2 regions of the Streptomyces sp. O3 genome follow, and region 1 is predicted to be linked to the other one. Evidence: riboswitches for the same ligand, from Rfam matches in the RefSeq annotation. Region 1 holds a riboswitch; the other holds the start of a gene.
The links. A riboswitch is a leader RNA that binds a small molecule or an ion and turns the genes downstream of it on or off. The one in region 1 is predicted to bind cobalamin.
Positions count from the first base shown of each region.

Region 2: it holds a riboswitch for cobalamin, as region 1 does, so the genes downstream of both, ACX6XY_RS14200 (cobalamin biosynthesis protein) here and ACX6XY_RS11980 (energy-coupling factor ABC transporter permease) in region 1, are expected to answer to the same signal.

Region 1 is NZ_JBTVYK010000019.1:13,601-18,006, forward strand. It holds gene ACX6XY_RS11965 (energy-coupling factor ABC transporter ATP-binding protein) at 1-458, opposite strand, end outside; gene cbiQ (cobalt ECF transporter T component CbiQ) at 455-1,216, opposite strand; gene ACX6XY_RS11975 (energy-coupling factor ABC transporter substrate-binding protein) at 1,236-1,667, opposite strand; gene ACX6XY_RS11980 (energy-coupling factor ABC transporter permease) at 1,670-2,485, opposite strand; cobalamin riboswitch at 2,516-2,703, opposite strand; gene ACX6XY_RS11985 (ABC transporter substrate-binding protein) at 2,771-4,360, opposite strand; gene ACX6XY_RS11990 (ATP-binding protein) at 4,395-4,406, opposite strand, start outside.
Region 2 is NZ_JBTVYK010000024.1:35,692-40,097, forward strand. It holds gene ACX6XY_RS14195 (cobyric acid synthase) at 1-1,481, opposite strand, end outside; partial or broken gene ACX6XY_RS14200 (cobalamin biosynthesis protein) at 1,787-2,731, opposite strand; cobalamin riboswitch at 2,874-3,007, opposite strand; gene ACX6XY_RS14205 (hypothetical protein) at 3,242-3,463, opposite strand; gene ACX6XY_RS14210 (inorganic phosphate transporter) at 3,480-4,406, opposite strand, start outside.

The sequences.
Region 1 (4,406 bases):
AGGAGGTGGGTGGGGCGGTCGCGGAGCGGCGTGATGTCGAGGGCGGCCAGGGCCTCGTCGATACGGGCGCGGACCTCGGCTTCGGGCAGGCCCAGGTTCATCGGACCGAAGGACACGTCCTGTTCGACGGACGCGGCGAACAGCTGGTCGTCGGGGTCCTGGACGACCAGCTGGACGGTGGTGCGCAGGCGGGTCAGGCCCTTGCGGTCGTATGTGACGGGCTCGCCGTCCAGGAGCAGGGTGCCGCTCGCCGGGCGCAGGCCGCCGCTGAGCAGGCGCATCAGGGTGGTCTTGCCGCTGCCGTTGCGGCCCAGGAGGGCCAGGGCGCGGCCCGGAGCGACGGCGAAGTCGAGGGCGTCGACGACCGTGGGGCCCTCGTCGTAGGCGTAGGACGCGCCGCGGAGTTCGACCTCGGCGGGGACTTCCAGGGCGGCGGGCGTCATCCCGGCGGGCGTCATCCCAGGGGCCTTTCCAGTACGGGGTGCAGGGCGAGGGCGAGGGTCGCGAGGGCGGCCAGGAGGGTGACCGCCGCGGCGACGAAGCGCGGGGAGACGCGGGCCTCGGGGACCAGGACGCGCAGGGTGCCGTCGTAGCCGCGCCCGGCGAGTCCGGCCTGGAGGCGGGCGGCGCGGTCGAAGGCCCGGACGAACGCGGTCGCGCCGAGTCCGGCGAGTGAACGCCAGGCGGCGGCGCGGGTGGTGTGGCCCAGGCGGGCGGCCTGCGCCTGCCTGATCAGGGTCATCGAGTCCAGGAGCAGGAAGCTCATCCGGTACGTGACGAGGGCGACGTCCACGACCGCGGCGGGCGCCCCGGCCTTCACCAGGCGGGGCAGCAGGTCGGACATGGGCGTGGTGAAGGCGAACAGCAGCACGCCGAGCGAGGCGGCCGAGGTGCGGAGCAGGAGGCCCGCCGCGCGGGCCGGGCCGTCCGGGTCCAGGGTCAGCATCCCCTCGGGCGCGCCGACCTGGACGAGCAGGGTCAGCGCACCGGTGACGCAGAAGCCGAGCGGGATGCGGTACGCCCGCCACAGTCTGCGCGGGGGTACTCCGGCGGGCCCGAGCAGGAGGGCGAGTGCCGTGACGATGACCAGCGCCGCGCCCGGCCAGGGCGGCAGCGAGATCGCCAGCACGGTCAGGCCGAGTCCGAGCACGGCCTTGTCCACGGGGTGACGGCGGCGCCAGCGACTGCTGTGCGCCGCCGCGTCGATAGGCAGCACGATGCGCGGCGGCCGCGGGCTAGGCGCTCGGGGGCGCGTCCGTGACGGGCGCGCCGCTCGGTTCTGGCGTGCCGCCCCGGTTGGGCGTGCCCCCGCCTTCGGGCACGCTGCCCGGCTCGGGCGTGCCGTGCGGCGTGGCCGCCGTCGTGGCTCGGGCCTCGCCCTGCCTGCGGCCTCTGCGCAGGCCGAAGTAGTACGCCAGGACGCCCGCGCCCAGCGCCGCCTGCACGGCGAACAGCGCCGACTCGACCTCCCCCGACGGGGGTTCGTACAGCGGGCTGAACCAGGGCTCGTAGCCGGGGTCGATCTCGGTGATCGCACCCTCCGCCTCCCCGTCGGCGCCCGCGAACGGCTCCTCCTTGTCGTCGCCCATGCCCAGCGCCAGCGGCAGCACCGCGAGCGCGGCCACTATCAGGAGCAGGAGACCGTTGATCTTCGTGTTTCTGGTCATCGTCATCGGGTCTCCGCCTCCGTCTCCGCCGTGCCCTTGGCGCCCTGTGCACGCTCCGTGTCCTGTGCACGCTCCGTGTCCTGTGCACGCTCCGTGTCCTGTGCACGCTCCGTGTCCTGTGCGTGCTCCGGGGACTTCGCCGCCTGCGACTGCTTGCGCGTCAGGAAGACGCCGAGCCGGGTCAGCTCCCCCTTGCTGGAGCGCACCAGGAGGCGCATCACCAGCACCGTGAGCAGCCCCTCGCTGACCGCGAGCGGGATCTGGGTCACCGCGAAGATCGAGCCGAACTTGCCGAGCGAGCCCAGGAATCCGCTGCTCGGGTCGGGGAAGGCGAGCGCCAGCTGGACACTGGTGACGCAGTACGTGGACAGGTCGGCGACGAAGGCCCCGCCGAACACCGCGCCCATCAGCGGGACGTCGAACCGCTTCAGCAGCCGGTAGACCCCGTACCCCGCCCACGGCCCGACGATCGCCATCGAGAAGACGTTGGCGCCGAGCGTGGTGAGTCCGCCGTGCGCGAGCAGCAGCGCCTGGAAGAGCAGGGTGATGGTGCCGAGCACCGCCATGATCGGCGGCCGGAAGAGAATCGCGCCGAGCCCCGTACCGGTCGGGTGCGAGCAACTGCCCGTGACCGAGGGGATTTTCAGCGCGGAAAGGACGAAAGTGAAGGCCCCGGACGCGCCGAGCAGCAGGGTGCTCTCGGGGTTCGCCCTGACCTCTCGGGTCAGGGCGCGTACGCCGTGGACGACGAACGGCGCCGCCGCGGCACTCCAGGCGACCGCGTGTACCGGTGGTAGAAAACCCTCGGCTATATGCATGGCTGAGCAGACCCTCTCCAGCACCTCGTGGATGGACAACGCGCCTTGGCCGGTCTCCTGGCTTACGGGTCGTACCGCCCTGGCTCCGCCTTCCCGGATACGTGGTGGTACCCAGTGGCCGCCCCCCTGGGGGCTGGAGCCGGACTTCCCGATCACAGTGGCGAGGGCCGCATCGGCATCACACCGATTTCCCGTACACCAAGGCGTGGTGACAGTAGTCCGCTGGTAGGCGACCTGACAACTACGGGCCGTGGTCCGCGGTGCCGGATGGGGCGACAGGACGCCTCAGGGGCAGTCGCCGTCGAAGATGCGCTCGTAGGTGCGGAAGAGTTTCGTTTCGGGTTTCGCGCTGGCCGGGTACTCCATCACGGGGACCGGCTTGCACACCGGCCACTTCTTCGTCTCGTCGGAGTCGTCGAAGCCGAACGTGCCGGAGGCGCCGAGTACACAACTGGCGCACTTGGCGCCGCCCTCGGTGTCCAGGATGCCCATGTTGACGATGGTTTCGTAGACGTCGTCCTTCGTCGGCGTGACGGGAGCGGCGGTGTCGGTGCCGGTGTCGGCACTGATGTCGTTGATGTCGTTGTAGGCCTGGTCGAAGGCCTGGGCGAGCACCGTGAACGCGTCCCGGTACATGATCGAATAGCCGTCGTCCAGCGGCCGCTCCCCCAGGTCGTGCGCGGCCTGAAGCTCGCCGAACTTCTCCCGGAAGGAGGCCAGTCCGACCGGCCGGTCCCGGTGCCCCTTCCGCTCCCACCACGCGGGGTCGACCGAGGCCGCGTTCACCAGGGTGATGTCCGCCTCCTTCAGCTGCTCGGTGAGCTTCGGCGTGGTGTACTCGGTGCCGAGCCCGATGCCCACCTTCAGGATCCGCAGCGGCCGGGAGTCGTTGCAGGCGGGTTCCTTCGCCAGCCTGCTGATCAGGTAGCCGAGGTCATGGTCGCGTCCGGCGAAGAAGACCGTGTCCGAGCCGGTGACGCAGATCTTCTGGGCGACGGTGGAGAAGCGGCGCGGGATTCCGGCTTCCTCGCCGGTCAAGCCCAGGTAGTAGGCCCGGTTCTTGTCCAGCCCGTAGTCCTTGCCGAACCTCTCCTCGAACACCCGGCGCAGGTCGAGCGAGTACGCGTCCTTCTTCCGGTTGTCCGCGACCAGGAATCCCCGCTCGCCCGGCTCGTCCTTCAGATAGCGCGCCAGGCCCTGGACGAGCAGCTCGTTGGACGGGGAGGTGTTGAAGAGGTACGGGCGCTGCATCGTGGTCCCGGTGAGGATCGAGCCGACCGCGGGGATCTTGTGCTCGCCGAGCGCCTCGACCGCCGCGAGCGTCTGCGGGGTGCTGCTGGGCATGCCGAACACGCCGACCAGGGGCGAGTCTCCGTCCACCATCGTGACGAGCCGGTCCACGACCGGGCGCCACTTGCTCATGTCCTTGCCGTCGTTGGCCAGCAGCAGCTGGTAGTGCGGGCCCGCCTCCGCGTTGGCCTCCAGCTGGGCCGTGTGGGCGCCCGCGACGGCGCGCCTGATCTCGTCCGGGCTCATGGTGCTGGTGGCGTCCGATGTGAAGGGCATCAGCAGCGCGATCCGCGCGTAGGGAATGCGCGGCCTGCCCTTCCGCGGGTCCTCCCAGGCCCTCTTGACTCGGGCGTTCTCCTCAGCGATCGCGTCGATCAGGGTCTTGATCTCCGGGTCGCCGTCCAGCGAGTCGGTCGCCGTGACGCCCACGCACTCGCCGCCGACCTCCTCAAGGCCCGCGCCGCAGTCCTCGGGCAGCAGGGTACGGACGAGCAGGCCGAGACCGGCGAGGAGCGCGAGGCACACCACCGCGGCGACGGCCTTGTCCAGCGGGCCCCAGACGTGGTTCCTCCAGCGCGTCAGCATGGTCGGCGCTCCTCTCCTCTCGCTCCCGCGGCGCTCACGGCCGCGG
Region 2 (4,406 bases), on a different contig from region 1:
TGTTCTTCGATGAGGTCGCCGAGCCGGTCGAGCTGCTCCTCGCGCAGCGCGGCGAACGAGGTGTCGGGCGCGGGCGTGAAGCGGCGCCCGGCGGCGGCCGCGACCTCGCGCAGGAAGGCGCGCCGGAAGCCGTCGCTCTCCAGCGACCCGTGCCAGTGGGTGCCCCACACCTGGCCGACCCGGCAGCCGTCCAAGAAGGGCGTCCCGCCCGTGACGTCGGCGACGCCATGATGGATCTCGTACCCCTCGACCCGCTCGCCCAGCGCCTCACCCACCGGCCTGGCGAGGGTCTTCTCGCGCGCGAAGGCGACCCGGACCGGCAGCAGTCCCAGCCCGTCGACCGCGCCCGCGCGGGACTCGACCTCGTCCTCGATGTGCTCGCCGAGCGCCTGGAAGCCGCCGCAGACACCGAGTACGGGGCGGCCGTCGGCGGCCCGGCGCGCCAGCGCGTCCGCCAGGCCGCGCTCCCGGAGCCACCGCAGCGCGCGCACCGTGCCGCGGGTGCCCGGCACCACCACCAGGTCGGCGTCGTGCAGTTCGTCGGGCCGGTCCACGAACCGCACCACGACGCCGGGTTCGGCGGCCAGCGCGTCCACGTCGGTGAAGTTCGACATCAGCGGTACGGCGCAGACGGCGACCCGCAGCACGTCGTCGCCGACCGGCGGCGTCACCGCGGACTCGCGGACCGCGCCGCGCAGGGACACATGCAGCCCGTCCTCCTCGTCGATGCCGAGCCCGTGCGCGAACGGCAGGACGCCGTACGTCCGTCGGCCGGTGAGCTGGCGCAGCATCTCCAGGCCCGGTTCGAGCAGCGACACATCGCCGCGGAACTTGTTGACCAGATACCCGGCGACCAGCTCCTGATCAGCGGGGCTGAGCAGCGCCGTCGTGCCGAAGAAGGACGCGAAGACCCCACCCCGGTCGATGTCCCCGACCACCACCACCGGGAACCGGGCCGCCCGCGCGATCCCCATGTTCACGATGTCGGTGCGCCGCAGGTTGATCTCGGCGGGGCTGCCCGCGCCCTCGCAGATCACGGCGTCGTACGAGCGCCGCAGCTCGTCCAGGCACTCCACCACCGTGCCGAGCAGGGCCTCCTGGCGGCCCCCGTGCAGCCCTCCCTCAGGGGACGACCCCCCAGACCCCCCGAAGAACCCGCGCGCGGTCATCTCGCCGACCGGCTTGCCCATCAGCACGACCTGGCTGGAGCGTTCGCCGCCGGGCTTGAGGAGGACGGGGTTCATCAGCGCGGTGGGCTCGACGCGGGCGGCCTGCGCCTGCATCGCCTGGGCCCGGCCGATCTCGGCGCCCTCGCGCGTGACGAAGGAGTTCAGCGACATGTTCTGCGCCTTGAAGGGCGCGACGGACACGCCCTTGCGGGCCAGCCACCGGCAGATGCCCGCGGTGACCACGCTCTTCCCGGCGTCCGACGTGGTCCCGGCGACCAACAGCCCGCCGCCCTGGCGACTAGTCCCCGTCACGATCCCCTCCGCACATCCGTACCCGACCCACCGGTCACGTCTGACCCGCCTGTCCCCGCCCTGCCGAGCTGTGTCCTCCCGGCCTGGGTACGGCCGCCCTGCGGGCGGCCGAGTCGCGTATCTCCGGCCCGCGCGTCACCGAGCGGCGCCCCTCCGGCTCGCCGTGTGCCGTCGGTCCTGGTCCTGGTCCCGGTCCCGGTGCCGCTGAGCCGTATACCGGCGCTCTGTGGGCGGCCGACCGGCAGGCGGCCGACCGGCAGGCGGCCGACCGGCAGACGTTCGACCCGCGGGCGGTCGGGGCGCGGGCCGCCGCGGCGCAGGGCCGCCGCGCCGAGGCGTCCGGTGACGCACACGGCCAGGGCCAGGGCGCTGACGCGGCGCGACAGGCGCACCGCCCGTTCGATGTCCGCGGCCTCGACGGCCCGGCCCCCGGAGTTCAGCACCGGCCGGTGCTCGACCCGTCCGCCGTACGACAGGGTCCCGCCGAGCCGTACGCCCAGCGCCCCGGCGAAGGAGGACTCCACCGGGCCCGCGTTGGGGCTCGGGTGCTTCGCGGCGTCGGCGCGCCAGGCGCGCAGCGCGCCGCGCGGGTCGCCGCCCGCCACGACCCCGAGCGCCGCGGTCAGCCGGGCCCCCGGCCAGCCCGCGACATCGTCGAGCCGGGCCGAAGCCCACCCGTACCGCCGGTACTTCGCCGACCGGTGGCCCACCATCGCGTCCAGTGTGTTCACGGCCCGGAACCCGACCAGGCCGGGCACCCCGCCGACGGCGCCCCACACCAGCGCGCCCACCACGGCGTCCGAGGTGTTCTCGGCGACCGACTCGACGACGGCCCGCGCGATGCCGGGGCCGTCCAGGGCCTGTGGGTCACGCCCGCACAGGTGCGGCAGCCGCTTCCGGGCGGCGTCGAGGTCCCCGGCCTCAAGGGCGGCGGCGACGGCCCGCGCCTCGCGGCCCAGCGAGGCGCCGCCGAGCACGGCCCAGGTGGTGGCCGCGGTCAGCGCGACGGACGCGGCGGGGGAGCGGCGCAGGGTGCGCGAAGCCAGCGCGGCGGCGCCCACGGCGCCACCGGCGCACACGGCGGTGTGCAGGGCGCCCCAGCCGCGGTGGTCACGCCACAGCAGACGCTCGACGGAGCCCGCCGCACGGCCGAACGCGGCGACCGGATGGCCGCGGCGCGGATCGCCGAGCAGCAGGTCGCCGACCAGGCCGGCGGTGGCGCCGTACGCGAGAACACGATCGGCACGCACGGGGTCAGCCGACCGATACGCCTCGAAGGACCTCTGTGCTCAACAGAACTTCTGTACTCGGCAGAACTGGTGACGGGCAGCCCGGCATCGCGCTTTGTCCTCACTCAGGGTCCGCGCCCTGGTTTGACGGAAACGGCGACGTGAGTCTCCTGGCTCCCGGATACGCGCAGCTCCCCCGGCCTTCCAGTCCGCGGACGCGGACCGTGACTTCCGGTGTTGGGGGAGAGCTCCCCGGTGACAGTGGCGGGACCGCGCCGGATTCGCACCGGCTTCCTCTCCTGCCGCCGTATATGGCTCCGGCAGTCCACCACGGCCCCCGAACGCCCGTCAACTCGCCGTTGACCTGCACGGGGACAGTGTTACGAGGGCCACGTGGGCGGCGAGTGCCCGGACCGCTCACCGGGTGCGCGGGCGCACGGAAGCGGCGTCCGGCGACCCTGGTGAGGTCGCCGGACGCCGCACGCGAAGATGCGTCGCCCCTGCGGGGCGGCGGGCGGCGGGCCCGCCGCGTCAGGAGACGATCATAAAGATGCCGAACGCCACGGCCGCGGTGCACAGCGCGAAGCAGGCGTACGCGCCGGTGCGCGCCAGGACCGCGGAACCGCCCTGGTCGGCGGCTTCCTGCTGCTTGGACAGGCCGATCATGCCCAGGGTGAACAGGGCCACCAGGGCGACGGTCGCGACGAGGCTGACGCCGAAGACGGAGCCGAGGGCTTGCCAGTCGATGTGCATACTGCGGTGTCCTTAGTCAGACTCGGGCGGGCCGCTCGGCGGTGTCCGCCGACGGGACGGCCTGGGCCGGGAGGGGGGTCAGGGGCTCGCCGGCCGTCAGGTCGGCGGCCTCCGCCGCTTCGGCCGCGGCGGTCGGCGGCGGGATGACCGCGGCGATCGCGTTGGTCATGACGCCCGCGGGCTCGGCCTCGCCCGAGGCGGACACGGAGGCGGCGGGGGCGGCCCCTTCGGCCTCGTCGACGTCGTTGACGTTGGTGTGGTCGACGACCTGGCGGCGGGAGACCAACCAGATCGCGAGGCAGGAGCCGATCAGGAAGACGACGACGACGGTGACGCCCCAGTCGCCCTGCCGGGCCACGAACTCCGCCAGCGCGGCCACGAGACCGGCGGCCGGGAGGGTCAGGCCCCAGGCGACGAACATCCGGGTCGCGGTGGACCAGCGGACCACGCCGCCCTTGCGGCCGAGGCCCGCGCCCATCACCGCGCCGGAGCAGGAGTGCGTGGTCGACAGCGAGAAGCCGAGGTTCGACGAGGACAGGATGACCGCGGCCGCGCTGGTCTGGGCGGCGAAGCCCTGCTGCGGCTGGAGGTCGGTGAGGCCCTTGCCCATGGTGCGGATGATGCGCCAGCCGCCCAGGTAGGTGCCGAGCGCGATCGCCAGTCCGGCCGAGACGATGACCCACACCGGCGGGTTGGAGCCGGGCGCGAGAGCGCCGCCCGCGACCAGCGCCAGGGTGATGATGCCCATCGTCTTCTGCGCGTCGTTGGTGCCGTGCGCCAGCGAGACCAGGCCCGCGGAGGCGATCTGACCGCCGCGGTAGCCCCTCGCGGAGGTCTTCTCGTCGACGTTCTTGCCCAGCTTGTACGTCAGCCGGGCGCCGATCATCGCGGCGATGCCCGCGACCAGCGGGGCGGCGATCGCCGGGATCAGCACCTTGGTGAC